Linked DNA regions of Methylovirgula sp. 4M-Z18. The protein of the gene in region 1 binds, or shares a complex with, the protein of each later gene. Links are inferred from orthologs where the notes say so. Each region holds a gene or a part of one and is shown on either strand. Other genes may lie near its edges.

Region 1 (15,831 bases):
CGATAGGCAGGCGGATCGTGGCCGTGGCGAGGGCGGCGATCCCTTCGCGGCGGCCGGTGAAGCCCAGCTTTTCCGATGTGGTCGCTTTTACGCCGACGCGGTCGCGGGAGATGCCGGCGATCTCCGCGATCGCGGTGCGCATGGCTTCGCGGTGTGGGCCGACTTTCGGCGCCTCGCACACCAATGTCCCGTCGAGATGCGCGATGATGCCGCCGCGCGCCTTCACGCGCCGGACCGCATCGCGCAAAAACAAATGCGAGGCGGCGCCTTTCCACTGCGGATCGGAGGGCGGGAAGTGCTGGCCGATGTCGCCGTCGCCGAGCGCACCGAGAATGGCGTCGGTCAGGGCGTGCAGCAGCACGTCCGCGTCGGAATGGCCGGACAGGGCTTGGTCATGCGGAATTTTCACGCCGCCGAGCCAGACGTGATCGCCCGGAACGAAGGCGTGAACGTCATAGCCCTGGCCGATGCGAATATCGGGACAGGTCAGCAGCAGTCTGGTTTCGGCGGCGGCGAAATCCTCTTCCGTCGTCAGTTTCATGTTGCTCGGATCTCCGGGAAAAACATGGACGCGATGGCCGGCCCATTCCATCAGGGCCGCGTCGTCGGTGAAGGCACGCAAATCGGCCTGCGCCGCCTGGCGATGCGCCGCGAGGATCAGATCGAAGCGGAAGGCTTGCGGGGTTTGAATCGCGCGCAGCATCGCGCGATCGTGGGTCGCGGCGGCAAAACCGTCGCGGTCGATCTGCTTGATCGTATCGGTCACCGGCACGCCGGGCACGGCGGCGCCATGGCGCGCGGCTTCCTCGAACGCGCGGTCGAATAGTGCGGCATCGGCAAAGGGGCGGGCGGCATCGTGGATGGCGACCAGTGCGTGCTCATTCGCACCATGGCTGGCCAAAGCCTCGAGCCCGGCATGAACGCTCGCCTGCCGGGTCTCGGCGCCGAAGGCGGGCGGTAAGCACGAATCCGCAGCCGCGCTCCGTTGCGCTTCGGCAAAGAGAGCCGCATCGTCCGGGTGGATCACCGCCAAAACGCGGCCCGCCTCTATGCAGGTCCGCAACGTGCGGGCCAGAACCATGTCGCCGCCGAGTGCGCGATATTGTTTCGGCACGCCTGCGCCTGCGCGCATGCCCCGTCCGGCGGCGACGACGAGAATGAAACGGTGCGGCGCGGTCATCGAAAATCCTGTCTGAAATACGGATGAAGCGCATCTAACAGGCGGCGTCGATCGGGCAAAGCAGATTGCTTGCCGCAGCGCACAAATTGTCTATATTGTAGGCATGCATAAAAATGAACATGAATTAGGCAATGATTTGCCGCCGCTGACGATCGGGCCAGTGACGCTGAGCGGGCGGGCGATTCTGGCACCGATGTCGGGTGTGACCGACGTCGGGATGCGCCGCCTCGCCATGCGGTTCGGCGCTTCCCTCGTCGTCTCCGAAATGGTCGCCAGCGACGATTACGTGCGCGGCGAAGAGGAAAGCCGGATTCGCGCCGAAGGGGCAGGGGTTGCACCCCATGTCGTGCAGATCGCCGGCCGCGATCCGCATTGGATGGCCGAGGCGGCCAAGCTGGCCGAACATTCCGGCGCGGCGATCGTCGATATCAACATGGGCTGCCCCGCGAAAAAGGTGACGGGTGGTTATGCCGGTTCGGCGTTGATGCGCGATCTCGATCACGCGCTCGCGCTGATCGAGGCGACCGTCGCGGCGGTCAAGATTCCGGTGACGTTGAAAATGCGCCTCGGTTGGGACGACCGCTGGCGCAACGCGCCGGAACTCGCGCGCCGCGCCGAAGTGGCCGGCGTGCAGCTCATCACCGTTCATGGCCGCACCCGCTGTCAGTTCTACAAAGGCGGAGCGGATTGGGCGGCGATCCGCGCCGTGCGTGACGCGATGCGCGTGCCGCTCGTCGCCAACGGCGATTGCGAGACGGCGGATGATGCGGCGAACATGTTGCGCCTGTCCGGCGCCGATGCGGTGATGGTTGGCCGTGCGGCCGTGGGCCAGCCGTGGCTGGTCGGCGACATCGCGCATGCCTTGCGCACCGGCCGGCAAAGAGCGCAATTGTCCGCTGCCGCGCGCTTCGGCGCAGCCGTCGAGCATTATGACACGTTGCTCGACCTTTTCGGCGAAGCGCAAGGCTTGCGTCACGCCCGCAAACATCTTGTCGGCTATGCCGAAAAATCGCGGGCCGCGGATCACGCCGAATTTACGGCTTTGCGCGGCGAACTTGTGACCTCCCAATCTCCGGCGCACGTGCGGCGGCTGCTGCGGCAGCTCGGCGACATGGACGATGCCGCGCCACTGCGGGAGGCGGCATGACCTATCGCGAGACAAATCTGAAAAATGCCCGGCCCCTCGTCGAGTTCGACCGGCCCGAACGGCAAAAGGCCGTGCATGCCCAGCGCATTCTCAATGCGTTGCCCCATCCGATGCTTTCGATCGCCAAGGACGGCGCCATTTTGGAAGCCAATGCGGCGGCGGAGAATTTCTTCGAAGCGAGCCAGGCGGTGCTCGCCCGGCATCATTTGGGCGATCTCCTGCCGTTCGGCTCGCCGCTGCTTGCGCTGCTCGACCAGGTGCGCGAGCGCGGGGCGCCGGTCAATGAATATCGGGTCAATCTGGGTACGCCGCGGATCGGCCTTGCCCGGATCGTCGACATCCACGCCGCGCCGATGTTTGAAAGCGGGGACGGCGTCGTCGCCTTGATGCTGATGGAGCGTACGATCGCCGACAAGATGGATCGCCAGATGAACCATCGCGGTGCCGCCCGCTCGGTGTCCGCGCTCGCATCGATGCTGGCGCATGAAATCAAGAATCCACTGTCCGGTATTCGCGGCGCAGCGCAATTGCTGGAAAGCTCGGTCGGCGACGAAGATCGCGCCTTCACGCAATTGATCTGCGAGGAGACCGACCGGATCGTGAAGCTGGTCGATTCCATGAACGCCTTTTCCGACGATCGGCCGATCAAGCGGGCGAGCGTGAACATTCATACGGTGCTCGACCACGTCAAACGCGTTGCCCAGGCGGGCTTCGGCCGGCATATCCGCTTTCACGAGGTTTACGATCCCTCGCTGCCGCCGGTCTTCGCCAATCGGGACCAGCTTGTTCAAATTTTCCTCAATCTGATTAAAAATGCGGCAGAATCCATCGGTCCAGACAGGATGGATGGCGAGATCGAGCTCTCGACGGCCTTCAAGCCGGGCGTTCGCCTGCGGGTCCCCGGTGCGGCCAATCCGGTCAGCCTGCCCCTGGAATTTTGCGTCCGCGATAACGGCCCGGGCGTACCGGCCGATTTGCTGCCGCTGCTGTTCGATCCCTTCATCTCGACCAAGTCCTCTGGAACTGGCCTCGGTCTTGCACTGGTAGCGAAGATTGTCGGCGATCACGGTGGGATCGTCGAATGCGAGTCGACGGCGCGGCGCACCTCGTTTCGCGTGCTCATGCCGATGTATGCGCCGCGCGACGGGCGTTCGGGCCAGACCGGCCCCAACGAAACGGATTGAAAGCAGGGTTTTAGGATGACAGGCGGCAATATCCTCGTAGCGGACGATGATTCAGCCATTCGTACCGTGGTGAGCCAGGCTTTGGCGCGGGCGGGATATGATGTGCGCACCACTGGTACGGCGGCCAATCTGTGGCGCTGGGTGCAGGCAGGCGAGGGCGATCTGATCATCACGGACGTGGTGATGCCGGATGAGAATGCCTTCGAGCTCTTGCCGCGGATCAAGAAGCTGCGGCCGGATCTCCCGATCATCGTCATGAGCGCGCAAAATACGTTCATGACCGCGATCAGGGCGTCCGAGCGCGGCGCCTATGATTATTTGCCCAAGCCCTTCGATCTCAAGGAATTGGTCGCGATCGTCGGGCGGGCGCTGAGCCAGCCGAAGAGCCGCCGCGACGAGCCGCGCCCGGAGGAAACCGAGGGGATGCCGCTGGTCGGCCGCTCGCCGGCGATGCAGGAGATTTACCGGGCGCTTGCCCGCCTGATGCAGACCGATTTGACCGTCATGATCACCGGCGAGTCGGGAACCGGCAAGGAACTGGTCGCCCGCGCCCTGCACGATTACGGCAAGCGCCGCAACGGCCCGTTCGTCGCGATCAATATGGCGGCGATCCCACGCGATCTGATCGAAAGCGAATTGTTCGGTCACGAAAAAGGGGCCTTCACCGGCGCCAATGCCCGTTCGTCGGGACGCTTCGAGCAGGCCGAGGGCGGCACCTTGTTTCTCGATGAAATCGGCGACATGCCGATGGAAGCACAGACGCGCCTGCTGCGCGTGCTGCAACAGGGCGAATATACGACCGTCGGCGGGCGCACGCCGATCAAGACCAATGTCCGGATCGTCGCCGCGACCAACAAGGATCTGCGCATTTCCATCGCGCAAGGACTGTTCCGCGAAGATCTGTTCTTCCGACTGAACGTCGTGCCGCTGCGGCTCCCGCCCTTGCGCGAGCGGCTCGAAGATATTCCCGATCTCGTACGCCATTTCTTTGCTCGCGCGGCCGCGGAAGGCTTGCCGCACAAACAGATGGACGGCGCCGCCCTTGACGGACTGAAGCGCTACAATTGGCCGGGCAACATTCGCGAACTGGAAAACCTGATCCGACGTCTCGCTGCCCTCTATCCACAGGAATTGGTCAGCCAGCAATTGGTCGAATCCGAATTGGTGACGGAAGGCCCGAGTGCGGTCACGCCAGGGGCCACCATCAGTTCAACGCCGGTTGAGCCGAATAGTCTCGATGATGCCAAGAGCTTTACGCTTTCGGTCGAGCGTCACCTGGCACAGATCTTCCGAAGTCACGGCGATAACTTGCCGCCTCCAGGCCTGTATCACCGGGTGTTTCGCGAAGTGGAAGGGCCGCTCATCACCGCGGCCTTGGCCGTGACACGTGGCAATCAGATCAAGGCGGCGGAACTGCTCGGGCTCAACCGCAACACGCTGCGCAAGAAGGTCCGCGATTTGGACATACGTTTGATGCGCTCGCCGCGGTGACGTAATCGAGGCAATGCTTTAGTTTGGGATTTATTTGTATCTATTTGATAACAAATAATTTTATTCCAAATCCGAACCGGCGGATGCGTTCGTTCCCGACGGTCTTCGGCGGCGATCGTCGAAGCGCTGCGGCAGGCGCGCCGTGAAAATGTCGCAATCCTGCAACACCGTTGTATTATTGCAACGAGGGGTTGATTCCTCGGCTCGCAGATATGGCAAGGTGGCGAGCCCCGTTTGGGGCGGCTGGGGAAAAGGGGTTGATGAAACACGCGGATTATGGACAAGAAAGCGGACCGCGCACGTTTCGTTTCGGGCTCCTCGCGCTGATTTTTGCGGTTGTCTGCGCTGCGGCCACTTTGGTGATCGTGGCCGGCTTCACGCGCATCACGCCGGCGACGGAAGTCAATTTCGGCGTTACGATCCTTCCGATCTCTTATCTTCTGCTTGCCGCCAACGGCCTCACGATCCTTGTGATGCTCGGTCTGTTGGCGGTCGAAGTGACGCGGCTGATCCGGGCGCGGCGCGCGCAGGCCGCCGCAGCGCGGCTGCACATCCGGATCGTCGCGATTTTTGCCCTTATTGCAGCGATCCCGGCCTTGGTCATGACGGTGTTCGGCGCGATCATTCTTGATCGCGGGTTGAACGCGCCGTTCATGCAAAGCATGAGCGGCTTCGTGCAAAGCTCGGTGGACGCGGCAAAAACATTCGAGGAGATGCAGTGCCGCTCGCTCATTCACGAGGCCGATTTGACCGCCGGCGACTTGAGCCGCGGCCGGATCCTCGCCAGAAACGACAATTTGGTTTGGTTCAAAGATTATTTCACGCAGCGTATCCAATATATCGGTTTTGCCACGGCAGCGATTATGAGTGCGGATGGTAAGATCGAAGAGCAGGTCGGTAGCGATCCGAAGCTTGGCCCTATCAAGCCGAATCCGAACGATCTCGCCGATGCACGCAATCACGAACCGATATGCATTGTCTTGAACGATGGCGAGGCCCTGGCGACGCTGCGCCAGATCAGTGCGGATGATGACACGTTCCTTTATGCCGCCGTTCCCGTCGACCCGTCTTTGGTGCAATTCTCGCAAGTCTCGGCGATCCAGGCCGCGTATTCGGCCCAATTCGACGAAACGCGGAAGACCATCATCAAGTTCTTCGCCTTCATCTTCGCGCTGTTCGCGCTGATCCTGTTGTTGTCCGCCATGTGGCTCGGCCTGTCCTTCGCCACCCGATTGGTCACGCCCATCCGGCGGCTCATTCATGCGGCCGATCAGGTCTCGGAAGGCAATCTTTATGTGCAGGTGCCGATCCGCAAGTCCGAGGGCGATCTGGCCCATCTCGGGCAGACCTTCAACAAAATGACCTCCGAGTTGCGGCGCCAGCACAATGGCCTCGTTTCGGCCAACCGGCTCATCGACGAGCGGCGCCTGTTTACCGAAGCGGTGCTGGCGGGTGTGCCGGCGGCCGTGGTCGGCCTGAATCAAGACGGGGTCATCACGGCCTACAATCCCTCCGCCGAAAAACTGATCAGTCAGGGGCAGGACCTGGGCGTTGCCAGCATTCTTGGAACACAGATCGCGGATTGTCTGCCGGAACTCGCGCCCAAGATCCAGGAAGCGCTGGCCGCGCGTCAGCGCCTGTATCAGGGGCAGCTCACGCTGCAGCGCCAGGGGCGCGAGCGCATCTACAACGTGCGCGTGGCGGCTACCCAGAACGCCAATAACGATCGCTCGCTCGTCGTGACGATGGACGATATGACCGAACTCGTCACGGCCCAGCGGACCTCTGCCTGGGCCGACGTTGCCCGTCGCATCGCCCATGAAATCAAGAATCCGCTGACCCCTATCGCTCTTTCGGCCGAGCGGCTGCGCCGCAAGTACGGCCGCGTGATTGTCGAGGACAAAGCGATTTTCGACCAATGTGTCGAGACGATTGTACGCCAGGTGGACGACATCAAGCGCATGGTCGACGAATTTTCGTCCTTCGCGCGTATGCCGCGCGCCCGGCCCGAACAGGACGATCTCGTGCAATGTGTGCGGCAGGTCTTGTTCGAGCGCCGGCTCGCCCATGGCGCCGTGACCTTCACCGACACGCTGCCGGATCAGCCGTTGACCGCGCGTTTCGACCGGCGGCTGTTGACCCAGGCGCTGACCAATATCGTCAAGAATGCGGCCGAGGGCATCGTGTCGGCCGAGGCGGTCAATCCGTCGCGCCCGCCGGGCCATGTTTGGGTCAAGCTGCATGTTAGTGACGAGGGCATGGTGCAGATCGATGTGATCGACAATGGCGTCGGATTCCCGAAGGAAAACCGCCAGCGTTTGCTCGAGCCGTACATGACGACGCGAACGGAGGGGACGGGGCTTGGGCTGCCGATCGTCGCCAAGATTCTCGAAGATCACGGGGGCGGGATCGAATTGCTCGATGCGCCGCCCGATCTTGCACCGGGAGGCGGGGCCTGCGTCCGTCTGTTTTTTCCGGCGCAGCTTGCCGGCGGCGCTGACAACCCGCCGCCTTCCTCCAACCCGCTCAAGAATGCGATGATCGACCATGGCAAATGATATTTTAATTGTTGATGACGAGGACGACATTCGCGACATCGTGTCCGGTATTTTGTCGGACGAGGGGCACGCAACGCGGGTGGCCCGCAATTCCGACGAAGCGCTCGCGGCAATTGAGGCGCGACGGCCGCATCTGCTGTTCCTCGATATTTGGATGCAGGGCTCGAAGCTGGATGGCTTGCAATTGCTCGAGATCATTGCAGCGCAGCATCCGAATTTGCCGGTCGTGATGATTTCGGGGCACGGCAACATCGAAACGGCAGTTTCGGCCATCAAGCTCGGCGCCTACGACTTCATCGAAAAGCCGTTCAAAGCCGATCGGTTGGTGCTGGTGGCGGAGCGCGCTCTCGAGACTTCGCGCCTGAAACGCGAAGTCACCGAATTGCGCACCCGCACCGGCGCCGTGAACAAGATCGTTGGCAAGTCAACTGCGGTCAATCAGCTGCGGCAGATCATCGAGCGCGTGGCGCCGGCGAATTCCCGCATCCTGATCGCCGGCGCCTCGGGCGTCGGCAAGGAACTTGCCGCCCGCACTATCCATGATGCGTCCGCGCGCGCCAATGCACCGTTCATCGCCATTAACGCGTCGACGATTGCGCCCGACACGATGGAGCAGGAGTTGTTCGGCATCGAGGGGGGCGACGGCCGGATGCGCAAGGTCGGCGCTTTGGAAGAGGCGCATGGCGGCACGCTCTATCTCGACGAAGTCGCCGACATGCCGAAGGAAACGCAGGGCAAGATCCTGCGCGTTCTGGTCGATCAGAATTTCCAGCGCGTGGGCGGTGCGACCCGCGTGCATGTCGATGTGCGGATCATCTCGTCCTCAAGCCGCGATCTTGCCGAAATGATCACCGAAGGCACGTTCCGCGAGGACCTGTTCCATCGGCTGTCGGTGGTGCCGATCCGCGTGCCCTCGCTGGCGGAGCGGCGCGAGGACGTGCCGGTGCTGATCGACTTTTTCATGGAGCAATTTGCCCTGACCTCCGGCATGGCGCGGCGGGTGATCGCCGAGGACGCGATGGCGGTGCTGCAATCCCATGACTGGCCGGGCAATATCCGGCAATTGCGTAACAATGTGGAGCGGCTGCTGATCCTGGCGACGGGCGATCCAACGGTTGAGATCACTGCCGAAATGCTCCCGGCCGAAATTGGTGCCCTGGTGCCGAACACGCCGACGGGGGCGGGCGGCGAGAAGCTGATGAGCCTGCCCTTGCGCGAAGCGCGGGAAGTCTTCGAGCGTGAATATCTCATCGCGCAAATCAACCGTTTCAGCGGCAATATTTCGCGCACGGCCGAATTCATCGGCATGGAGCGCTCGGCCCTGCATCGGAAACTGAAATCTTTGGGTGTGGACTAATGAGCCGTATTGCCTATGTGAATGGACGTTATTTGCCGCATGCCAGCGCCGGCGTGCATATCGAGGACCGTGGCTACCAGTTCGCTGATGGGGTGTATGAAGTGTGTGAGGTGCGCGACGGCAAGCTCGTCGATGCGACCCGCCACCTGGCGCGGCTTGAGCGCTCCTTGAACGAATTGCGCATCGCCAAGCCGTTGAGCGACGCGGCGTTGAAAGTGGTGTTGCGCGAAGTGGTCGCGCGCAATCGGGTGGAACACGGGCTTGTTTACATGCAAGTGACGCGTGGCGTCGCGCCACGCGACCATGCTTTTCCGGCAAAGCCGATCCGTCCGGCCTTGGTCGTCACCGCCAAGAGTTCGCACGTGCAAAAGGCTGAATCCAATGCGGAAAAAGGCGTCGCCGTGGTCACTGTTCCGGAAACCCGCTGGGCGCGGCCGGATATCAAGACGGTCGGCCTGCTCGCCAATGTCCTGGCCCGGCAGGCGGCGCGCGATCAGGGCGCCTATGAAGCCTGGTTCGTCGATGCTGAGGGTTACGTGACCGAGGGCGCTTCCACAAATGCCTGGATTGTCACCGGCGATGGCCATTTCGTCACCCGCCATGCCGACAATGCCATTTTGAAGGGCATTACCCGCACGACTCTGATCGATCTTTTGAAGCGGGAGGGCCTGAAACTGATCGAGCGGCCGTTCACGCCCGACGAGGCGAAGACCGCGCGCGAGGCCTTCATCACCTCGGCGACGTCGATCGTGTTGCCCGTGGTTTCGGTCGATGGCGTGCCGATCGGCAACGGTCATCCCGGGTCGCTGGCAACGAAACTGCGCGCAACCTTTCACGAGATCGCCGAAATCTCCTGAAATAAGCGGTAAATTCGTTGGCGGGGCCGCAAATGTTTTATATAGTCCTGCTTTCGATAGGCTGACTCTAATATACCTGAAATATACGGAAACTGGTGATGGCTGCTGAAAAAGCGCAAAATCTTCAAGATGCTTTCCTCAATTACGTGCGGAAAGAGAAAATCATACTCACGATTTTTCTCGTCAACGGCGTGAAATTGCAGGGGGTTGTAACATGGTTTGATAATTTCTGCGTCCTGCTCCGGCGCGACGGGCATTCGCAGCTTGTTTATAAACATGCCATTTCCACCATCATGCCCGGTCAGCCGATCCGGCTGTTCGAGTCGGATGACGGCGACGCCGGCTGAGCGGTGGCCATTTGAGGAAATAGATTGAGCGATATGATACCTCAAAGCGGCGCTGGCTGGACTCCTCTGGCCGATGCTGAGGGGCTTGTCGCGCAGCACACCCGGGCGCTTGTCGTCGGACCTTATCTCGACGAGCGCAAGCGCAGAGTGGGAAACGGACAACCACCGGCCGCCGGCCGGTCGCCGGAAGCGCGGCTCGACGAGGCAGTGGGCCTGGCGGCCGCGATCGACCTCAATGTCGTTGGCGCGAATCTCGCCATGCTCGCTGAACTGCGTCCCGCCACCTACCTCGGCAAAGGCAAGGTCGATGAGGTCGCGTCTCGCGTTAAGGACGAGGATGTCGGTCTGGTGATGATGGACTGCGGTCTGTCCCCGGTGCAGCAGCGCAATCTGGAAAAGGCCTTCGGCGCCAAGGTGATCGACCGGACGGGTCTCATTCTCGAGATCTTCGGCCGCCGGGCGCGCACGCGTGAGGGCGCGCTCCAGGTCGAGCTTGCGCATCTTACCTATCAAAAATCGCGACTGGTGCGGTCTTGGACCCACTTGGAACGTCAGCGCGGCGGTTTCGGCTTCCTCGGCGGTCCGGGTGAAACCCAGATCGAGACCGACCGGCGGCTCATTCAAGAGCGCATGGTCCGCATCGAGCGCGAATTGGAGCAGGTGAAGAAAACCCGCGGCCTGCACCGTAAGTCGCGCAAGGATGTGCCTTATCCGATCGTGGCGTTGGTCGGCTACACCAATGCCGGGAAATCAACCCTGTTCAACCGCCTGACCAAGGCCGAGGTCCTGGCGCAGGACATGCTGTTTGCGACCCTTGATCCGACCTTGCGGGCGCTGCAATTGCCGCACGGCGGCAAGGTGATCCTGTCCGACACGGTGGGTTTCATTTCCGATCTGCCGACAATGCTCGTGTCCGCCTTCCGCGCGACGCTGGAGGAGGTGATTGCGGCCGATGTCATTCTGCATGTGCGCGACATTGCGCATGAGGATGCCGAGGCGCAGGGGGCCGATGTCGAGGCGATCCTCACCAGCCTTGGGGTCGATCCGCACGACAATCGCCGGTTGATCGAAGTGTGGAACAAGCTCGATCTGTTGGAGCCCGAACCGCGCCAGGCTCTGCTCAACACCGCGCAGCGCCGCCCGGCGGGCAGCCGTCCGGTGGCGGTTTCGGCCCTGACCGGCGAGGGCACGGATGCGCTGTTGGCCGCGATCGAGGATCGCCTTGCGATCGGCCGCGTCGTGCTCGACCTGATCCTTGCGCCGACGGACGGCGCAGGTCTGCACTGGCTGTATGAGAACGGCGAGATCATGGCACGCCGGACCGGCGAGGATGGCGCCATCAATTTAACGATTCGCATTGCGCCGGAGCGGCTCGACCACGTAAAAGGTCGCTTTCCCGGGGCCGAAGTGCACGCTTGACGCGCCTCGCCCGTCCTCCAATTACTCCGGCAGATAGATGCAGGTGCAAGACACGCCATGAGCTATGCGGTAAAAGAAATATTCCTGACCTTGCAGGGCGAGGGCGCCCATGTCGGGCGCCCGGCGGTGTTCTGCCGCTTTGCCGGCTGCAACCTGTGGTCCGGCCGCGAGGAGGACCGCGCCAGCGCCCAATGCACGTTCTGCGACACGGATTTCGTCGGCATGGATGGCACCAAAGGTGCGCGCTACGCTGATGCCGAGGCCTTGGCCGCCGCTATCGCCGAGGAATGGACGGCAGGGCGCGCCGAGAGGTTTTGCGTGCTGACCGGTGGCGAACCTTTGTTGCAGGTGGATGCCGCTTTGATCGACGCACTGCACCGCAAGGGCTTTGAAATCGCTGTTGAAACGAACGGTACAGTCGAGCCGCCGCGCGGCCTCGACTGGCTCTGTGTCAGCCCGAAAGCCGCCGATCCGCTGAAGATCCGCAGCGGCCACGAATTGAAACTCGTCTATCCGCAACCGGAGGCCATGCCCGAACGGTTCGAGGATCTGGCGTTCCAACGTTTCTCGCTGCAGCCGATGGATGGCCCCGATGTCGAAGAGAACACGGCCAAAGCCATCGCCTATTGCCTTGCCCATCCGCAATGGCGGCTCAGCGTCCAGACCCATAAGAGGATCGGAATCCGATGAAGATCACGCAAGGCTTCACTTTCGAGGCGGCGCATCAGTTGCCGAAAGTGCCCCAGACCCACCGCTGTTACCGCATGCACGGCCATTCCTACCGCGTCGAGGTGTGCCTCGAGGGGCCGGTCGATCCGGAAACCGGTTTCGTCGTCGATTTCTTTGAGGTCGAGGCGGCCTTCGATCCGCTCCTGCGGCGGCTTGATCATTATTGCCTGAATGACATCGCGGGCTTGGAAAATCCCACCGCCGAGAATATTGCCGTGTGGATTTGGGAGAGGACCAAGCCGTTGCTGCCGTTGCTGCAGAAAATCACGGTCTATGAGACGCCGCATAGCTGGGCGGAATATCAGGGCGTGTGACGAAATTTGCTGGGAAGCGGTTGCGCTTGCGGCCGCCGACGCACAGACTGGCGACTGTTTCCGGCACGTGAATTGCCTCAAGCGGCGTACCACCACGATCGTAACGGCACGCTCCGTTGCCGGAGACGGTCATCGTATCGTTATCCACTGCAAAAATTTTAGAATCCGTACTGAAGCGAAAGTGATTATATTTGGAAAGGAGAGCGAATACATCCTTTTCGAAATGAAAAGCCCAAGCCGCCGATCGTAACGTGTGCCCGCCCGTTTTTTGCTTTCGGGCGTGTTGCCGAGGGCATGGGCGTTACTGCGGAAGTGTCGGAGATTTGCATCATAAACACGATATGATAGCGATAGTTTGCTTGTGTACTTTTTTGAAATGCTTGTGATCCAATCGGGAAGGGAGATCGACATGCGTGCTTTCAGGAGCCAACTCCGCGCCGTTTTGCTGGCGTCGACCGTATGGGGCGCCTTGGCGCTGCCTGCCGCGGCAGAGACCGTGCTTTATAAAGGGAATGGCGGAGAGCCCCAAACGCTCGATCCTGCGCATACGTCGATCAATGTCGAGCGCTTCGTTCTTGCCGATCTCGACGAAGGCCTGACCGTCTACGATGCTTACGGCAAGGTCATCCCGGGAGCTGCCGAAAGCTGGACCATCTCGCCGGACGCCACGGTCTATACGTTCAAGATCCGCGACAATGCCAAATGGTCGAACGGCGAGCCGGTGACGGCTGAGGATTTCGCGTTCACGCTGGGCCGCGTCGTCGATCCCAAAGAGGCGTCGGGCTACGCCAATATCCTTTATCCGATCAAGAATGCCGAAGCGATCAACACCGGCAAGCTTCCCCTCGACCAGCTTGGCGTGAAGGCGATCGACGCAAAGACGCTTCAGATCACGCTTGAGCGGCCGACACCTTATCTTCTCGAATTGCTCACCCACAATGCCGTGCTGCCCGTCAACAAGAAGTTGGTCGAACAGTACAAGACCGATTTCGTCAAACCCGGAACATTGGTGTCGAACGGCGCCTATATGTTGACCGAGAACGTCGCCAACGATCACATCACCATGGTCAAGAACCCCAATTATTGGGATGCCGCCAATGTGAAGATCGATAAGGTCGTCTCCTATCCGACAGAAGACAATGCCGCGCAGGTGCGCCGCTTCATGGCGGGCGAATTCGATGTGAACTACAATTTCCAGGCCGATCAGCTCAAATTCCTGCGCGAAAAGCTTGGTGATCAGGTACATGTCTCGCAGTCGCTCTCGACTTATTACTACGTCTTTGACGTCCGCAAGCCGCCCTTCGACGACGTGCGCGTGCGTGAGGCACTGTCGATGGCAGTCGATCGCGACTTCCTGTCGGAGAAGATCTACAACGGCGCGCAATTGCCGACTTACAGCATCGTGCCCGAAGGCATTCACGGTTACACGCCGGCCAAGTTCGACTACGCGGACATGTCGCAACTCGACCGCGAGGATAAGGCTGTCGAGCTCTTGAAGGAGGCGGGCTATGGCAAGGGCGGCAAACCGCTGAAGATCGAGATTCGCTACAACACGAATGAAAACCACAAGAAGGTGGCGACAGCCATTGCCGACATGTGGAAAGCCGTGGGCGCCGACGTCTCCATCCTCAATTCCGACGTCAAGACCCATTATGCTTATATCCAGGATGGCGGATCATATGATGCTGCGCGCGTCGGCTGGGTGGCCGACTATGCCGATCCTGAGAATTTCCTCTTCCTGCTCGCCAGCAACACCAAGAGTCTCAACTGGTCGCATTATTCCAACCCCGCGTATGATGACTTGATGGCGAAATCCTATGCCGAGCGCGATCCGGAAAAGCGCATGCAGATTCTGCACGACGCGGAAGCTCTCGGACTGAAGGACGGGGCCATGGCGCCGCTGATGACCTTCGCCGATTTCTGGCTGGTCTCGAACAAGATCAAGGGCTGGCATGACAATGCGGTCAACAGCCATCTCACACGCTTCCTCAGCAAGGAATAACGAGAATCGGAGCGGGGGCGCGCAGCTCGCAAGAGCTTCCGCGAACCCGCTCACTCCTTGGGGGATCGTTCCATGTTTCGCTTTGTCCTGCGCCGGTTCTTGAGCGCGGTACCGACGCTCTTCGTCGTCATCACCGTCTCGTTCTTCCTGATGCGCTTCGCGCCTGGCGGGCCCTTCAACATGGAGCGGCCGCTGCCGCCGCAAATTATGGAAAACATGCAGCGCGCCTATCATCTCGATGATCCGCTCTGGCTGCAATATCTGCATTATATCAGTAATGTGGTGCAGGGCGATTTTGGCCCGAGCTACATCTACCGCGACTTCACGATCATCCAGTTGATGAAACAGAGTTTGCCCTATTCGCTGACATTGGGCTCGCTTGCTTTGTCGATCGCGGTCTTCGGCGGACTCGCGCTCGGCACGATCGCGGCGTTGCGCCAGAATTCGCTGATCGATGTTGCGGTGATGAGCCTTGCCAATATCGGCATCACCATTCCGAATTTCGTTGTGGGTCCGGTGCTGGCGCTGATTTTCGCGGTCATCCTTGGGTGGCTGCCGGCCGGCGGCTGGGGGGATGGGTCGCCGCGTTTCCTCGTCATGCCGATGATTGCGCTCGCCTTGCCTGAAATGGCCGTGTTCGCCAGGCTCATGCGCGGCTCCATGCTCGAGGCGCTGCGCGCCGATCATATGCGGACGGCGCGGGCCTATGGTCTACCGGGAAGAGTGCTTGTCTTCACCCATGCGATGCGGGCGGGTTTGTTGCCCTGTGTTACCTATCTCGCGCCGGCCGCGGCGCAATTGCTGACCGGCTCGGTCGTTGTCGAAACCATCTTCGGCATTCCGGGTGTCGGACGTTATTTCGTCCAGAGCGCGCTTGACCGCGATTACACGTTGGTGATGGCCACGGTGGTCCTGGTGTCGGTCTTCATCGTCGTCTTCAACTTGATCGTCGATCTTGTCTACGCGCTGCTCGATCCGAGGGTGCGCTATGACTGATGCAACCTTCACGCCCCAAGGGGAAATCGGCAAGAGCCGCAGCCTGCTGCAACTCGCGATGCTGCGCCTACGGCGCAATGTCGCGGCGATGGTAAGTATCGTGGTTTTTGCCGCGATCGCGTTGTTTTGTATTTTCGGGCCGCTGATCGCGCCACACGGCTACGATCAAGTCTTCCAATCCTATGTCAACGTACCGCCGAGCCTGTCGCCTTATCCGGAGGACGATACGCTCAAGGGTGCCATGGCGACT
Region 2 (15,969 bases), 1.8 Mb from region 1 along the record:
AAGAGTATTTCGTTCAAAGTTATACCGATTTCGGCGCGGCTGAAATTAAATTTAGCGCTAAGGCGGAGCAGCCTTCTCGTGTCGACGCAGCCTCACGGTATTCAGGCACGCAATTCCGGCCTTGGCGGGTTCGCTCAAATCGGCCGCGATGCCATCACCCAACATGCGGAACGGATCAAGCTGCGCGACTTCGGCGATCGTCATGCGCCCGAAGCGGTCCCTTTGTGCTATCGGCAAGCCATCGAGGTACTCGTGTAAGATCCATTGCACCGCGAAAATGGGATGTCCGTTCGGTGGCGTCGAGCAGTCGACGATCGCGGCGACATCCTCAAACAGATTGATCAAACCATTTCGGGTCATGTTGTAATAATGATCCGGATAGCCATGTACAGGCTGCAGGAACGGCACCGAGCATACGACCTCACCCCCAGGCTTGACCACGCGAACGAGTTCGCGCGCGCAAGTAAAGGGATCGCGCACGTGTTCGAGCGTCGCGAGCGAAACGACACCGTCAAAGACGCCGTCTTGAAAAGGCAAGTTCTCGCCGAGCGCGAGAACATCGGTAGAGAAATAGCGCTCGATTTCAAGATTCACGACCCGCGGCATCCGGCTCGGCCGCGAGCCGGCGCCGCAATCGAGCACCCACCCCCCCGCATCCGTGATGCGACGGATGAGGTCGAGCGCCAGCTCTTCGTAGGGATTAGATGACACATGCGTCGCCGGCGTCAGCTTGGCCTTTTGGCGCAGTTCCGGCGGCAGCATGTCGATCGTCCCTACGGATTGAGGGAATCGCGCAGCGCAGCTGGAGCAAAACACGATTGCATCGCCGAATTGAAGCGCATTCGGCTCTTTGCAAACGGGGCAGCGCAGTCGGGACATGCACCACTGTTTCGTTTGTGCCCGCAGCTCCAATTGCTCACTCAAACCGCGCAGCAACGTCTCGGTGATCGGCAGATCGCGAGACGCGACATCCGCGCCAACGCCAAGCTTAATGCTAACGGATTGATGCCCAAGCTGGTCGCCGTCGAGCCTGTCAATATCGAGCAGATTCACATCGGCGACGATGTGTCGCACAAAACCGAAGGAGGGCAGCGCTGCCGCCAAAGACTGGTTCTTGAAAAGCAGCGGTGAGATCTGTCGATCATTGATCTCAAGATGCACAGGCGAGCCTTCAACGGCAGCAGCGACCCAGCCAGAGACGCGGAACGACCAAGTATCGATGTCGGTGACCGGGGCGTCGATGAAGGCGGGCATCAGATGTGGTTCCTTTCTGGCATCGGCGTCGGCTCTTAAGAACAATGCGGCTGCAGTCGGTGCCGCCCCCCGGGCAGTTTCACATGCGGGCCTAAGCTCGCCGCGCCACCACCGTGTAGAGCAACGGTGCGTTCGGCATCCGCGGCGGCCGATGAGTGGTGACCGTAATCTGCGGAAATCCTAGGCTTGTCAGCATATTGCTCACAGCAAGGGGCGTCAGGTACCACCAATGAACCACGCCATTGGGTGGCGGCGAGGGCGAGAAAAGGAGTGAGGAGCGGTTCGCGTCAAACTCGCCCACGCGGGGAGCGAGCGCGAGGTCGGCGACAATGATCGCCTCGTCGGTGATCTCGGCAGCGCGCTGCAGCGCGCGATAGGGGTGCATCAGGTGGAGAAGGATGCAGCCGAACATAGCGACATCGTAACGCCCAAGATCGGCTGGCGGATCGAAGATATCGCCATAGACTGCGTTGGCCTGGAACCCGAATGCATTTCGGACCAACCACCAACTATTGCGCTGCCGGTCGGTATGAGTCGCGGCACTTCGCGCAAAGGCCTCGGGTGGTTCACTCATGAGATCCGGCACCGGATCGTGCCCGACGCCGATCGGCAGGTCGAAGACCGTCAGCATTTGTGCCCGCGCCGCGATATGTGCCGAGATCCAGCCCGTCGCCGGCCCGTATTCGATCACGCGCTTCCCGGTAAAAGCGAACCCGCCCAGATATGTGTCCTCATACTCACGGAAGTCCCATTCGCCGGAAATGGTGCGCCCACCCGGCAGCTCAACAGTGTGATAGAAGACACATTGGGCTTCGGTGACCGTCGCGAAATGCGCGGCCAGGGCCGCTTGGAACGCCGGATCGAGCTGCCCCGAAAACGGCGTTGCGGGTGATTGCTGGCTTGCGAACCAGGCGTCGAGGTCAAGCGGCGCGTCCAAATTCATCCTCCGACATAAAAAGTTTTTTATGATACCGCTTTTCGCGGGAACCGACGCGATAGCACCTATAGAGCAAGGCAGTTCTCAGCCGCGCATCATATTAGCCGATATCGATTTTGGAACGATATGAGACACATACGGCGCGGAACCGATGGATCTGTTGCGCGCTGCTGGCGGCGTAGGGTTCTGGCCAATTCGATCTCCGCAATTATTGAAGAGTTACGACTTTACCTTCACGTAGCATGTATTATTCTGTGCGTAAATTGTGGGTGAATCGCGCAAGATGATGACGGCCACCGGACGTCTCCGCGATCATGGGTGGGGGCGGATGTCGTGCATTATCTGGATATCGGTTCAACTTCCATGAGTCAGGGTCGTCTCGAGCCGGTTCTATTCTGCACCATCCAGATGACGGCACTTATCGATGATCTGCCCCGGGACAGTCGCCACGATCCGCTCCCGATAGACTTCAAGACGCACGATCCGGTTAGCAAAGGACGCCAAGCACCAAGTCCGACGCGCCAAACTCACTTCGACAGCCCCTTGGAATTACATACGCGGTCGACGCCACCGTCTCTCTGCGCGTTTCTTGACATCCTCTGAGGCAATTATGGTGATCGAAGCCGCTATTAAGAAAAGCTTGCTCGTTATCCCCTCGATCAACGGGGACAAACTCCTCGCGCGGATGCTGCCGACATTGCGGATTCCGAGCGAACTGGTTGTGGTCCTGGATCAGGGAAGCACCGATAAGACAGAGGAAGTGTGTCGCGAGGCGGGCGTCGCCCTGCGGCAGCTTGGACGCCCCCATACTTATACTGAAGCATGCAACATCGGCGCCGAAATCGCGGCGGAACGCGGGTGCGATTTCGTTTTTGTTGCGAACAACGACATCACGTTCACCACTGATGTGGTACGTGAGCTGCTCGCCGAATTGTTGCGGGACCCGAACCTCGGCATCGTCGCGCCGGCGCAAATGCTCATCAATGTGGCGGCTTCCGTTAAAAAGCTTGCCTATCGGGCCTACTGGGATCTCGAAACTCTGACCTTCGCCCATGATTTCGCCCCTCCAAACGGCAACTCATATCGCCTCGAGGCGGACTTTTGCGAGTTAACGTTTGCGGGCATCCGAATGTCGGCCATCGAGAAGATCGGTTTTCTCGACAACGATTATGGCTTCTATCACGAGGATGCTGACTTCGGTTTCCGCTTGCGGGAGGCCGGATACACGTGTGCCTATCTCCCAAATTCCCAGATCGAACATTGGACGGGTTCGACCTTTTCGTCGAGACCGAACCTGCAGAAGCTCAACTACCTCGACAAGAACAAACGCCTGTTCGCCAAGAAATTTCTTGGAACGTATGTGCTGCACCGAGATCATAAATCGAACGAGGCGAATTCTTGGAACATCATCAACAAGAACCTCCATCCGCATCTGAAGAAGTTCGGTCTTGTCCACCCGAATGCGCCAGAGCTCATCTTCTCACATCCGGGAGGACGACCATTCGATTATCTCTATACGGTTTGGGAAACGACCCAATTGCCGGCGTCCTGGCTCGCATTCAAGGAGCGCTACAAGATGGTGCTCGCTCCTTCGCGATGGGTAACGGACGTGCTGAAACAGGCGGGGTTCAAGCGTGTCCATTACGCGCCGCTCGGCGTCGACAGCGACGTCTTCCATCCATGGGGACATTCGGAACTCATGGCGGACGGCAAGACATTCCTATGGTTCTCGACTAATCAGCATCGCAAGGGCTTGGACGTCATGCTCAAGGCATGGCGGCCATTCCATCGGGCGTGTCCCAACGCCAAGCTGATTCTGATGGGAACAGGTGTTCGGGAAGCTATGCCGGCCCCCGATACTATGCGCATCTCGAAACATTTCCGGATTGCCGAGTATCTGCCGGATGGCATTGCGGTGTACGAGACCTTGGACTACGTCGACGAGCAGCTTCTCGCCGCCATCTATCGCAGCGCCGATTTCTTGATTTGTTCATCGCGTTCCGAAGGTTTCGGCTTGAGTGTCGCCGAATCCATGGCTTGCGGTACGCCGGCCATTTTCGGCAACTTTGGCGGTACGGCTGATTTCGCGATTCCGGATGCGTTGTTGCTGAAAGGCGTCGAAGCGCCGGCCGACTATTCCGACAAAGGGTTCCATGATGTCGGGTCCTGGTGGGAGCCATCGGCGGAACACCTGACTGCATTGCTGTTCGAGGCGAACGATATGGACGCGGATCGCTATCGGTGGCTTTCAGAATCCGGCGTTCGCTCCATCCGCACAAAGTTTTCCTGGCGCGAGTCTAGTCTTGCAATCAGGCGCGCCCTTGCCGCAGAAAACGAGGGGCGGCGCCGCGCGCCGGCTGCGCAAGCAAAAGCTCTTGCCCGCGCAAGCAATGTGGACGAAGCGGATAAATCGGAATCGCTTTCCGTTGTCGTGCTAAAACATGCTTCGAAAGTCGGAGGCGCGATCCGTTGGCGCGGCATCTTGACCCGGACCATTCGCCGCTCCGCACATCTCGCAACTTTCTTTGCAGATCAGCTCGATCAGTCCGGATGGAAGGGGGCAGTAAACGCTTCATTCCGACAATTGATTGGCCCATTCCTCCAAACGCGGACTGAATGGCTGAGAGAAAAGATACTGGGGCCCTCGCATCAGCGTGTGCGCCGAATGACGTTTGCCCGCACCAGTGAAGCGCAGGCATTACATGAAGGTGTGCTCTTCATCGGCTATGCAGAGGGAGCGCTGGGGTTGGGCCAAGCCTTTCGCGCAAATCTGCGAGCGGCCGAAGCAGCGAAATTGCCGTTTGCGATCTATCCTTTCAACGTCGGGATCGAGACTCGATTGATGGGGCCTTATATGCCGGATCGCTACGACGTCAACCGTTCCTACGAGATCAACGTCATTCAAGTCGCCTGCGATCAGCTCCCGAAAGTGTTTGCATCGCTGGATCCGCAGCTCCTATCGCGCTCCTACAACATTCTCTGTCCTTATTGGGAGTTGCCCAAAGCGCCGAATGCATGGCGGCCGTATTTGGCGAACATTCACGAAATCTGGGCTCCGAACCAGTTTATCGCCGATGCGTTCGCGCACATTTTCGACGGTCCCATCATCGTCATGCCGCCCGCGATGGAAGATACGGGAAGAAATCTTCCTGGACGCGCACACTTCGGGATGGATGAGGGACGCTTTTATTTCATGTTCAGCTTCGATTACTATTCTTCTCCGTTCAGAAAGAATCCGCTTGGAGTTGTGCGAGCCTTTCAGCGTGCATTTCCTGGCGGAGACGAGAACGTAGGCTTGGTGATCAAATCGAGCGGAGCGACGAATCATTATCCTGAGATCAGGACGGTTATGACGGACGCGATGGAGCAAGATCGTCGTATCCTCATGTTCGACGACAACATGCCCCGTGACGAGATGTTGGGGTTGATTCGCGCGTCCGACGCTTATGTGTCTTTGCATCGAGCCGAGGGATTCGGACTCGGCATGGCCGAGGCGATCATGCTTGGCCGGATCGTGATCGGAACCGGATATTCCGGTTCCGCGGACTTTCTGACGGCCGATACCGGGTATCCTATATCGTATCGTTTGCGCTCGCTGGAGCCGCACGAGTACCCGTGGTCAGAGGGGCAAGTCTGGGCGGAACCGGATCTGGAATCGGCCATAACGGCGATGCGGAATGTGGTTGCCAACCCCTCCGAGGCAAAGAGGAAGGGAGAAGCCGGCCGCGAATACGTCACCCGAACCTACAGCCCACCGGCCGTCGGACACGTCATGCGCGAGCGGCTCAACGTGCTGTTCGCCAAGGACAAGTCGAGATAGCCTACGATACTGTCCGCTGAAGGCATGCCGCTTTCCCTTGGTGCGGGCTGCCTGCCGTTGCCGAACGGAGAACGTCCGTCCTGAGCCTCCCGTGCGAAGCTTGAACGATGCGATGGTCGCTGCGCTCCTCTCCTTTGGGCTTCGTCAGTTTATGACCGAGAGTGAGTTCGTGCTCGGGATCCATCGTTTCGATGACGCCATCACCCGAATTTATTAGATATAATGATGAGGAATCATGTCTCTTGCTTAGCACCTTATGGTATTGTGCAAAGAGTTGAGGCGTGCGGGCTCCCTCTGCCCGACGTGCCCGCGCGACTCCTGATAGCAGGGAGGTCGAAATGGCATATTACGTCGTCCTCATAAATCTTACGGATCAAGGGGTACGGACAGTAAGAGATACGGTCAAACGTGCGGACGCCTTCAAGGCGATGGCTGCCAAGAGCGGGGCCAAGGTCCATACGCTATTGTGGACGCTCGGCAAATATGACGTGATCAGCATCGTCGAGGCCGAGGACGACTTGGCGGCGACCGCGCTCAGCCTGTCGGCCGCCGAACTTGGAAACGTCAAGACCCAGACGCAAAGAGCCTTCGACGCCGACGACATGCGCAAGATCCTGAGTAAGATGGCCTGACGGCGCCATTCCAAGTGGGCGGAAGGTATGCGGGTTTCCTTTGGCGCAGCTGTCCCGTTTTGCGGGGCCGCACGCTTCGTTTCTTTTTGTGCCTCTAACCAGCAGCTTGAACGAACGGAAGCGGTCAAACAGGAAAAATCATTGTGCCGCAATCGCATCGCAGGGCGCGCATTGGGTCAGGACCCGGCCAAGCTCGACAAAATCGGTTTTGCGCGGCGACGTGCGCCGCCATGCAAGCCCGACGGTACGGACCGGTTCGGGATCTGGCAGGCGGCTGATGGCAACCTGCATATTGTCGCGCACTTCGACAGGCAAAGCGATTTGCGGCAGCAATGTTTTGCCATAGCCGTTGGCCACCATCTGCACGATCGTGGAGAGCGATGCCGCTCCATATTGCTGCTGCGCGGGGATGCGATTGCGCCGGCAATAATGCAGCGCCTGGTCGTGGATGCAGTGCCCCTCCTCCAGCAGCAGCAACGTGTCGGTTTCCGGCTGCTGCGCCCCAGACCCCGCCGGCGCGATAAGGAAAAGCGCTTCGGCAAAGACCTTGATGGTTTGGGCCCACGACTCCTCGAGCGGCAGCGCGATCAATACAACGTCGAGATTGCCGTCCTTGAGATCGGCCACGAGTTCCTTCGTCTGACGCTCTCGGATGGTCAGGCGGAGGTCAGGAAAGCGCCCGTGCAAAAGCGGCAAGGCGTGCGGCAACAGATAGGGCGCGATGGAAGGAATGACGCCGAGGCTCAAGCTGCCGGACAGGATGCCCGCCCTGTGGCGCGCGAAATCCTCCAAATCGGTCACGTCGGCGAGAATGGCATTGGCGCGCCGCAACACTTCCGCGCCGACCGGAGTCAAGGCGATGGAATGGCGTTTACGCTCGATCAGCGACGCTTGCAGCGTGGCCTCAAACTCCTGAATCTGCACCGATAATGCCGGCTGGCTGACGTGGCATTCCTCCGCTGCGCGGCCAAAATGACCGTGCCGTGCCAGGGCGGCGAAATAGCGCAATTGCCGCAACGTGACCATGATAATATTTTCCTATGACAAATCTCATATAACGGTATTAGAAATTATCGTCAAATCCTGCGACACGAGAGTCCCAACGACAGGAGACTCCCGTGACCAAGCCCGCCACCATGACGACCTCGGCCGGCGCGCCGATTGCCGACAATCAGAACTCCCTCTCGGCCGGTTCGCGCGGCCCGCTGCTGCTGCAGGATTATCAACTGATCGAGAAGCTCGCCCATCAGAACCGCGAGCGCATCCCCGAGCGCGTCGTGCATGCCAAAGGCTCCGGCGCCTTCGGCACGCTCACCATCACCCACGACATCACCCGCTATTCCAAGGCGAAAGTCTTCGCGAAAGTCGGTCAGGCGACCGAATGTTTCCTGCGCTTCTCGACCGTCGCGGGCGAACGCGGCGCAGCGGACGCCGAGCGCGACGTGCGCGGCTTTTCGCTGAAGGTCTACACCGAGGAAGGCAATTGGGACCTTGTCGGCAACAACACGCCCGTCTTCTTCATCCGCGATCCGCTCAAATTTCCCGACTTCATCCGAACGCAAAAACGGCATCCCGAAAGCAACTTGCGTTCGGCGACGGCCATGTGGGACTTCTGGTCGCTGTCGCCGGAAAGCTTGCACCAGGTGACGATCCTGTTCTCGGATCGCGGCCTGCCGCAAGGCTATCGCTTCCTTAATGGCTATGGTTCGCACACTTATTCGTTCATCAATGCCGCGAATGAACGGTTCTGGGTGAAGTTCCACTTCAAATCCCTGCAGGGCATCAAGACCTGGACGAATGCCGAAGGCAACGCAGTGATTGCGCAAGACCGCGAAAGTGCACAGCGCGATCTCTATGACGCGGTCGCACGCGGAGAATTTCCGCGCTGGCGCTTCTGCGTCCAGATCATGCCGGAGACGGATGCCGACAAGCTCAACTACAATCCGTTCGATCTCACCAAAATCTGGCCCCATGCCGACTATCCGCTGATCGAAGTCGGCATTCTGGAATTGAACCGCAACCCGAAACACTATTTCGCGGAAGTGGAACAGGCCTCTTTCTCGCCGTCCAATATCGTGCCCGGCATCGGGTTCTCGCCCGATAAGATGTTGCAGGCGCGCATCTTCTCCTACGCGGATGCGCACCGTTATCGCGTCGGCACCCATTACGAAGCATTGCCGGTGAACGCACCACGTTGCCCGGTTCATCATTATCACGCCGACGGTCAGATGCTGGCGCAGATTCCGCAGCGCGGCGAAGCCTGGTATGAGCCCAATTCCTTCTCGGGCCCAAAGCAGGACAAGAATTTTGCCGAACCGCCGTTGAAAATTTCTGGCGACGCCGACCGGTACGATCATCGCGCGGGCAATGACGATTACGGTCAGCCGCGCGCGCTGTTCCTGCTCATGAGTCACGCTCAACGCGAAGTGCTGATGGACAATATCGCCGCAGCTATGCAGGGCGTGCCCACCGAGATCGTTCGCCGGCAGGTCCATCACTTCCACCGCGTGCATCCCGATTACGGCATCGGTATCGCAAGCCGCATGGGCCTGTCGGTCAACGACATTCCCGTCGCCGCAGAGTAAGAAAGGAGTCAGTCATGAATGCGCAAGTCAAATCTCTTCCCACCGGATCGCGCAACCGCAGCATCCGTGAAATGATCGTTCCGGCCGACGTCGCGGTGTTGAACGCACACCTGGCCTCCAATAATTTGGGCTCGGACGAAGTCATCGCGATTATGCTCGTTCAGGGCACGACTTTCGCGCCAGGCACAGGCGACAGATTCCGCGTGCTCTACTGGGCGTGATCGGTCGTGCATAAGATCGCCAGCCAAAATACGCGGTCCTATCGCAGAGTCTCTGCTTAGGGCCGATGGCCACTCATATGCCGGTTCCGTTTTCGGGATCGGCATCTTCAAAGGCCGGCGTTATGCTGCCACGAAAATTCGCGGCAGCATCCCAAACGCGCTATCCGCGCGCGGCGCCGTTCGCAACGACATAGGCCGAATAGAGGGATTGCCGGGCGGTGATGAAGAGCCGGTTGCGCTTCGGGCCGCCGAAGGTCAGGTTCGCGACCGTCTCCGGCAATCTGATTTTGCCGATCAACTCGCCGTCCGTATCAAAACAATGGACGCCATCTCCCGCACCCGCCCAGATCCGGCCATTCAGATCGACGCGGAATCCGTCGAAAAGGCCGGCCGTGCAGGTGGCGAAGATTCCCTGCGGCGTCAATGTCGTGCCGGCGACGGCGAATTTGCGAATGTGCCGCGGGCCGTTCTTGTCATGGGTCACGCCGGTATCGCCGACGTAGAGCACGCGCTCGTCGGGCGAAAAGGCCAAGCCGTTCGGCTTCGACATTGAATCGATCACGCGGACGACGCTGCCGGTCTTCGGGTCGGCGCAATAGACATGACAGCCGTCGATTTCCTGTTCGGCACGATCCCCTTCATAATCGGTTGCGATGCCATAGGGCGGATCGGTAAACCAGATCGTTCCATCCGAGCGCACGACAATATCGTTCGGTGAGTTGAACCGCTTGCCTTCGAATCGGTCGGCGATCACCCGAATGCTGCCGTCATGCTCCGTGCGCGTGATGCGCCGCGTGAGATGCTCGCACGTCACCAGGCGGCCTTCGAGATCGACCGTATTGCCGTTGGCGTTGTTGGACGGATTGCGGAAGTCGGAGACCGAGCCGTCGGTGTCGTCGTAACGCAGGATGCGGTTGTTGGGGATGTCCGAGAACACGAGATAGCGGCCGGCGGCGAACCACGCCGGCCCTTCGAGCCAGCGTGCCCCCGTCCACAAGCGCTCGATCGCCACATGGCCGACGAAGCAGCTCTCGAACCGCTCGTCCAACACCTCGAAAAACGCACCTTCGATATCGCCATACATCTCTTGCCACTCCCTAAAGACTTGCCTTCAGCCCCGTTTGCCGCTCATTTGGGGCAATCTGGTGTGATTTGGCCTTGACGAGTACAAATGTTATCGATAACATTAATCACAATCGCGGCAAACATCAAGCTCGCATGGGGAGGATATCAAGTATGCGGCCAACGTTGCTTGAGTTTCGCAACATAACCAAGCGCTTCGGTGGCACGGTCGCATTGAAGGGCGTCTCGCTCGATCTCAAGGAAGGCGAAATCCTGGCCTTGCTGGGCGAGAACGGCGCTGGAAAATCCACGCTCATCAAGACGTTAGCTGGCATTCACCGGCCTGATGGCGGCGACATATTGTTTCGTGGAACACCCTATCATCACCGGCCGCCGCAACCCAACCATCCCCAGAAAGTCGCCTTCATCCACCAGGACCTCGGCCTCATCGAATGGATGAGCGTCGCCGAAAATGTCGGCATGGCGCAAGGCTATTCCCGCAAGGCCGGACTGATCGACTGGAAGGACACAGAAAAACGCGCGTTGCGCGCCATGCAGTTGGTAGGCTGCGAATTCGACCCGCTCACCCGAGTCCAGAACCTCAGCCGTACCGAAAAATCGCTTGTTGCGATTGCCCGTGCGCTGGCCACCGAAGCCGATGTGCTGGTTCTCGACGAGCCGACCGCAAGTCTGCCGGCGGATGAAGTCGATCGCCTGTTTGCTGCGCTGCGGCCGCTGCGCGCGAATGGCGTCGGCATGATCTATGTCTCGCACCGGCTCGACGAAGTGTTCCGCATCGCGGACCGTGTCGCGGTGATGCGCGATGGCCGGCTGATTGCGGCCAAACCCGTCTCCGAGACGACGCCGCGCGAATTGGTCGAACTCATCGTCGGTCGTCCCGCGGACGAGATGTTCACCAAAGCGCCGTTGCACCCTGGCCCGACCCGCCTTGTGGTGGAAAATCTGACTTGCAGCGGCGCGGCGAACGTCAATTTCGAAGCGCGGTCCGGCGAGCTTCTCGGCCTGATCGGTTTGCGCGGTGCCGGGCAGGAAGCCGTGGGACGGGCGCTTTTCGGGGCCGAGCCCTACGACGGCAGCGTGCGCTACGATGGTCAGCCGCTCGATCTCTCATCGGTCCAGGCGGCGATGGCGAGCGGCGTCGGCCTTGTCGCCCGCGATCGCACCGAGGAATCGGTCGCGCTGTCGTTGTCCGTGCGCGAGAACATGTATCTCAACCCGGGCGCAAGCGGCCGGCGGCTTGCCTCTTTCCTTACTCCCTCCGCCGAAAGCGATCGAACCGTAGAGCTCGGCGCAAAACTCGGGCTGCGCCCCAATGATCCGCACATTGCGATCGAGGCGCTTTCGGGAGGCAACCAACAGAAAGTGGTTGTGGGCCGCTGGCTTTCGACCGGCCGCAAATTGCTGATCATGGAGGATCCGACCGCCGGCGTGGACGTCGGCGCGAAGGCCGACATCTACAGCCTGATCGCGCAGGCGATGGAAGCCGGCCTGACCGTGATCGTCGTGTCGACTGATTTCGAGGAAGTTGCCCATATTTGCCATCGCGCGCTGGTGTTCTCGCAAGGCGAGATCGTCGATGAGTTGCGCGGAGATGCGCTCACGACGGCGGCACTCATTCATGCAGCGTCGGCCAGCCAAGTCGCCTGACAAAGAGGATCAAAGATGAGCTCGATCAAGTCCACATCGCTCGAACCGACCCGGAGCGAACTGGCGAACTTAAGCTTCGGCCAGAAGGTCATCCGTTATCTTCCGGTCTATGGATTGGCGATTCTGACGCTTTTCCTGATCATCCTGTTCTCGATCATGCTGCCGGCGACATTTCCGACCCTGCTTAACGCACGGTCGATCATCTCCGACAAGGCGATCATCGCATTGCTGTCGCTGGCGGCGATGATTCCGATGGCGTCCGGCCGCATCGATCTAACCGTCGGTTACGGCATCGTGCTCTGGCACATTCTGGCGATCAGCCTGCAGACCATGTTCGGCCTGCCATGGCCGCTTGCCGTGCTGATCGTGCTCGTACTCGGCGGCATTACCGGATTTTTGAACGGCCTGCTGGTCGAAGTCGCGCGCATCGACTCGTTCATCGCGACGCTCGGCACAGGCACGATCCTTTACGCCTTGGCGCTCTGGCACACGGGCGGACGGCAAGTTATCGGCATGTTGCCGCAAGGCTTTTACGCCCTCAACGGCACGATGCTGTTCGGATTGCCGATTACCGGTTTCTACGTTCTCGCCCTCGCGGTCGCCATGTGGCTCGTGTTCGAATACACGCCGATCGGCCGCTATCTCTATGCGATCGGCGCCAATCCGAAAGCCGCGGCCCTCAACGGCATTCCCGTGCAGAAATTCGTCATGGGGGCATTCGTCTCGTCCGGCCTGCTCGCGGCATTAGCTGGCGTGCTCCTCGCCTCCAAGTTGCGTATCGGCCAGGCCAGCGTCGGCCTCGAATATCTGCTGCCGGCCCTTGTCGGTGCCTTTCTCGGCTCGACGACGATCAAGCCCGGCCGTGTCAATGTCTGGGGCACCATGATCGGCGTGTTGATCCTGGCCGTGGGTATTTCCGGCATCCAGCAATTCGGTGGCTCGTTCTTCGTCGAGCCGCTCTTCAACGGCGTGACGCTGCTGGTCGCCATCGGCATTGCCGGCTACGCCCAGCGCCGCCGCGGCGCAATCGTCAAGCAGCCGCCACGCGCCGAGAAAGCTAAAAACGCTTAACACCACGCAACCAGGACAGGCTTAAGAGAGAGGGAAGCAATGATTATCCGTAGACACGTTCTGAAATTCGTATCGGCTGCGGCCATCGTGGCCATGGCCGGCCCGGCCTTCGCCGACGCAATGGGCGATGCTAAAGCGATCGTCGATAAATTCGCCGGCCGGACCGACAAGTGGGATGGCCCGACGACGGGCCCCAAAGGCGCAACCGGCAAAACGATCGTCGTGCTTGGCGCCGACATGAAGAACGGCGGCATTCTCGGCGTCGCCAATGGCGTGCAGGAAGCGGCTAAGGTTCTGGGCTGGACGGTGAAAGTGCTCGACGGCGCGGGATCGATCGGCGGCCGCACGGCGGCCTTCGGCCAGGCCCTTGCGCTGAAGCCCGACGGCATCATCATCGACGGCTTCGACGCCGTCGAGCAGAAGCCGGCGATGGAAGAGGCCAAGGCCGCCGGCATTCCGATGGCTGCCTGGCATGCGGCTCCCACGGTCGGGCCGATCGACGATCTCGGCATCATCGCCAATGTCAGCACCAATCCCATGGACGTGTCCAAGGCGGCGGCCGATTGGGCTTTTGTTGACGCGAAAGGCAAGCCCGGCGTCGTGATCTTCACCGATTCGACCTATGCGATCGCCATCGCGAAAGCGGATCGGATGAAGAAGGAGATCGAAGATCTCGGCGGCAAGGTGCTCGAATATGTCGACACGCCGATCGCCGAAACCTCGCAGCGCATGCCGCAGCTCACCACCTCGCTGCTGCAGAAATACGGCGATGCGTGGACGCATTCCTTGGCCATCAACGACATCTATTTCGATTTCATGGGACCGGCGCTTGCGGCCGCTGGCAAATCCGGCACCGACGCACCTGTTAACGTCGCGGCAGGCGACGGTTCGGAATCCGCCTATCAGCGCATCCGCGCCGCGCAATTCCAGAAAGTGACCGTCGCTGAGCCGCTCAACTTGCAGGGCTGGCAACTCGTCGACGAACTCAACCGCGCCTTCGCCAAGCAGAAATGGTCGGGCTACGTATCGCCGCTCCATGTGGTGACGCCGGACAATATCGCCTTCGACGGCGGTCCCGACAATCGCTTCGATCCCGGCAATGGCTATCGCGATCAATACAAGAAGATCTGGGGTAAATAAGCAGATCTCATGTCGATACGAGCCCAAGCCATTGGGCAGAGGCTCGTATCGCATCACTTTGGCATAGCTTGTCCGCGCCGCATAGAACACGCACAGAGACGTTCCCTTCTGCCGGAATGTGGCGAGTTAGGTCGTTCCGCCTATGATGATCTCCGGCCTGGTGCGGATGGTCGTCCGCTTTGCGTCGACAGAGTGTCCGGCGAGCAGCGAGAGAACAAGTTCCGCCGCCTTGGCGCCGATCTCATGGGAGCCAACGTCGATCGTCGTGATGGACGGCACGGACTGGTCGGCCAAATCGTAGGCACCGAATCCGCCGATCGCAATCTTGTCCGGTACGGCGATGTCGCGCCGCTTGCATTCCATCAGCGCACCGAACGCCGAGAGATCGGAGACGCACATCACGGCTTCCGTATCGGGCCAGCGTTCCATCAGCTCAACCAAGGCAGCCGCCCCTTCCCGCATCGAAATGGGCGGGATGCCAGAGGCGATCAGGCGCGTCGCGTCCAGCCCATGGGATTCCAGTGCCGACACGAAGCCGCGGCGGCGGTCCAGGCCGCGCGTGTCGCGTGACGTATCGCCACCGATGAAGCCCATCCGTTTATAGCCGCGCGACACGAAATGATCCACCATGAGCCGGGCTGCGTCGGCGTTGGAGAAGCCGACGACATGTCCGATCGGCTTGCGCGGCAGATCCCATGTCTCGATCACCGGGATCCCCGACCGCTCCAACATCCTGCGGCAATGGTCTGTGTGGGTCCCACCGGTTACGATGATAGCCTCGGGGCGCCGGCCAAGAAGCTGCCCGACGAGACGCTCCTCTTCCATCACGTCGTAATCCGTGTAGCCGAGCAGAATCTCTAAAGCGCTGCCGCGTAGGCCCTCCGTCATGCCGCGAATCATGTCGGCGAAATTGGCATTGTTGATGGAAGGAATGGTAACGGCGACGAAGCCGGAGCGGCCGGAAGAAAAGTGAACCGCGCTCTGATCGAGAATGTAACCGAGCTCCGCCGCCGCCGCGAGAATCCGCCCGCGCGTTTCCTCGTTGATCGATGTGTCGCTGCGGAAGGCGCGCGACACGGTCATCGTCGACACATTCGCCTTGCGGGCGACGTCAGACATTGTGGGGCGCTTGTTCGTGAACGACATGTCGTGATCGTTATCAATATCGCTGGAATTTGCAACGCCCTGAGCCACGAAGCCGCACCCGCAAATGTCTGACGGGCAAGCCCGCGTCAGGCCAGGTCGTACTCTTCCGCTTGCGTGACATGATGATGAATCCGTCCTTCGAAATATTTCGAGAGAACTTCCTCGGTCGCAGCGCGCGCCTGCGCGCGGATCGGGCTGGCAAGCGCAGCTTCCACCGTTTCTATATCCGGATAATTGACCGCCAGGATCATCGGATATTCCGGCGCGCCCTCGTCGCGCGACTCGGCGAACGACACACGCACGCTCAACGCGCCTGGAAAGGCTTTCCATTTCGGCAGAATGGTTTTCAGCACGTCGGCGCGAAAGGCTTCCGCCTGCCCGTCCTTCACCTTGCCTTCGAACAATGCATAGCGCGTGATCACTCGACGATCTC

What was found.
Region 2: the proteins of hfq (region 1) and V9T28_RS16890 are in contact, whole or in part, in a crystal structure (PDB 3VU3), measured with the Escherichia coli proteins. The link is inferred for Methylovirgula sp. 4M-Z18 from one-to-one orthologs.

Annotation. Positions count from the first base shown.
Region 1 is NZ_CP149574.1:1,789,805-1,805,635, forward strand. Bases 8,750-11,496 are described here. They hold hfq (RNA chaperone Hfq), read left to right. Parts: upstream 8,750-9,872; coding sequence 9,873-10,121; downstream 10,122-11,496. Other genes in these bases: ntrX (nitrogen assimilation response regulator NtrX), read left to right, coding at 8,750-8,917; V9T28_RS08270 (D-amino-acid transaminase), read left to right, coding at 8,917-9,774; hflX (GTPase HflX), read left to right, coding at 10,146-11,496. Outside these bases: V9T28_RS08240 (bifunctional 2-C-methyl-D-erythritol 4-phosphate cytidylyltransferase/2-C-methyl-D-erythritol 2,4-cyclodiphosphate synthase), read right to left, coding at 1-1,180; tRNA dihydrouridine synthase DusB, read left to right, coding at 1,284-2,327; V9T28_RS08250 (two-component system sensor histidine kinase NtrB), read left to right, coding at 2,324-3,511; ntrC (nitrogen regulation protein NR(I)), read left to right, coding at 3,527-5,002; V9T28_RS08260 (sensor histidine kinase NtrY-like), read left to right, coding at 5,263-7,560; more of ntrX, read left to right, coding at 7,550-8,749; more of hflX, read left to right, coding at 11,497-11,540; queE (7-carboxy-7-deazaguanine synthase), read left to right, coding at 11,598-12,230; 6-carboxytetrahydropterin synthase QueD, read left to right, coding at 12,227-12,583; V9T28_RS08295 (peptide ABC transporter substrate-binding protein), read left to right, coding at 12,993-14,585; oligopeptide ABC transporter permease OppB, read left to right, coding at 14,658-15,581; V9T28_RS08305 (ABC transporter permease subunit), read left to right, coding at 15,574-15,831. UniProt on the Escherichia coli protein: RNA chaperone that binds small regulatory RNA (sRNAs) and mRNAs to facilitate mRNA translational regulation in response to envelope stress, environmental stress and changes in metabolite concentrations.
Region 2 is NZ_CP149574.1:3,639,101-3,655,069, forward strand. Bases 7,119-10,003 are described here. They hold V9T28_RS16890 (catalase), read left to right. Parts: upstream 7,119-7,779; coding sequence 7,780-9,228; downstream 9,229-10,003. Other genes in these bases: V9T28_RS16885 (hydrogen peroxide-inducible genes activator), read right to left, coding at 7,119-7,669; V9T28_RS16895 (hypothetical protein), read left to right, coding at 9,243-9,449; V9T28_RS16900 (SMP-30/gluconolactonase/LRE family protein), read right to left, coding at 9,610-10,003. Outside these bases: V9T28_RS16865 (class I SAM-dependent methyltransferase), read right to left, coding at 58-1,104; V9T28_RS16870 (hypothetical protein), read right to left, coding at 1,346-2,191; V9T28_RS16875 (glycosyltransferase), read left to right, coding at 2,802-6,011; V9T28_RS16880 (GYD domain-containing protein), read left to right, coding at 6,350-6,643; more of V9T28_RS16885, read right to left, coding at 6,782-7,118; more of V9T28_RS16900, read right to left, coding at 10,004-10,533; V9T28_RS16905 (sugar ABC transporter ATP-binding protein), read left to right, coding at 10,686-12,179; V9T28_RS16910 (ABC transporter permease), read left to right, coding at 12,195-13,250; V9T28_RS16915 (ABC transporter substrate-binding protein), read left to right, coding at 13,344-14,390; V9T28_RS16920 (LacI family DNA-binding transcriptional regulator), read right to left, coding at 14,517-15,509; V9T28_RS16925 (hypothetical protein), read right to left, coding at 15,623-15,958; V9T28_RS16930 (NAD(P)-dependent oxidoreductase), read right to left, coding at 15,955-15,969.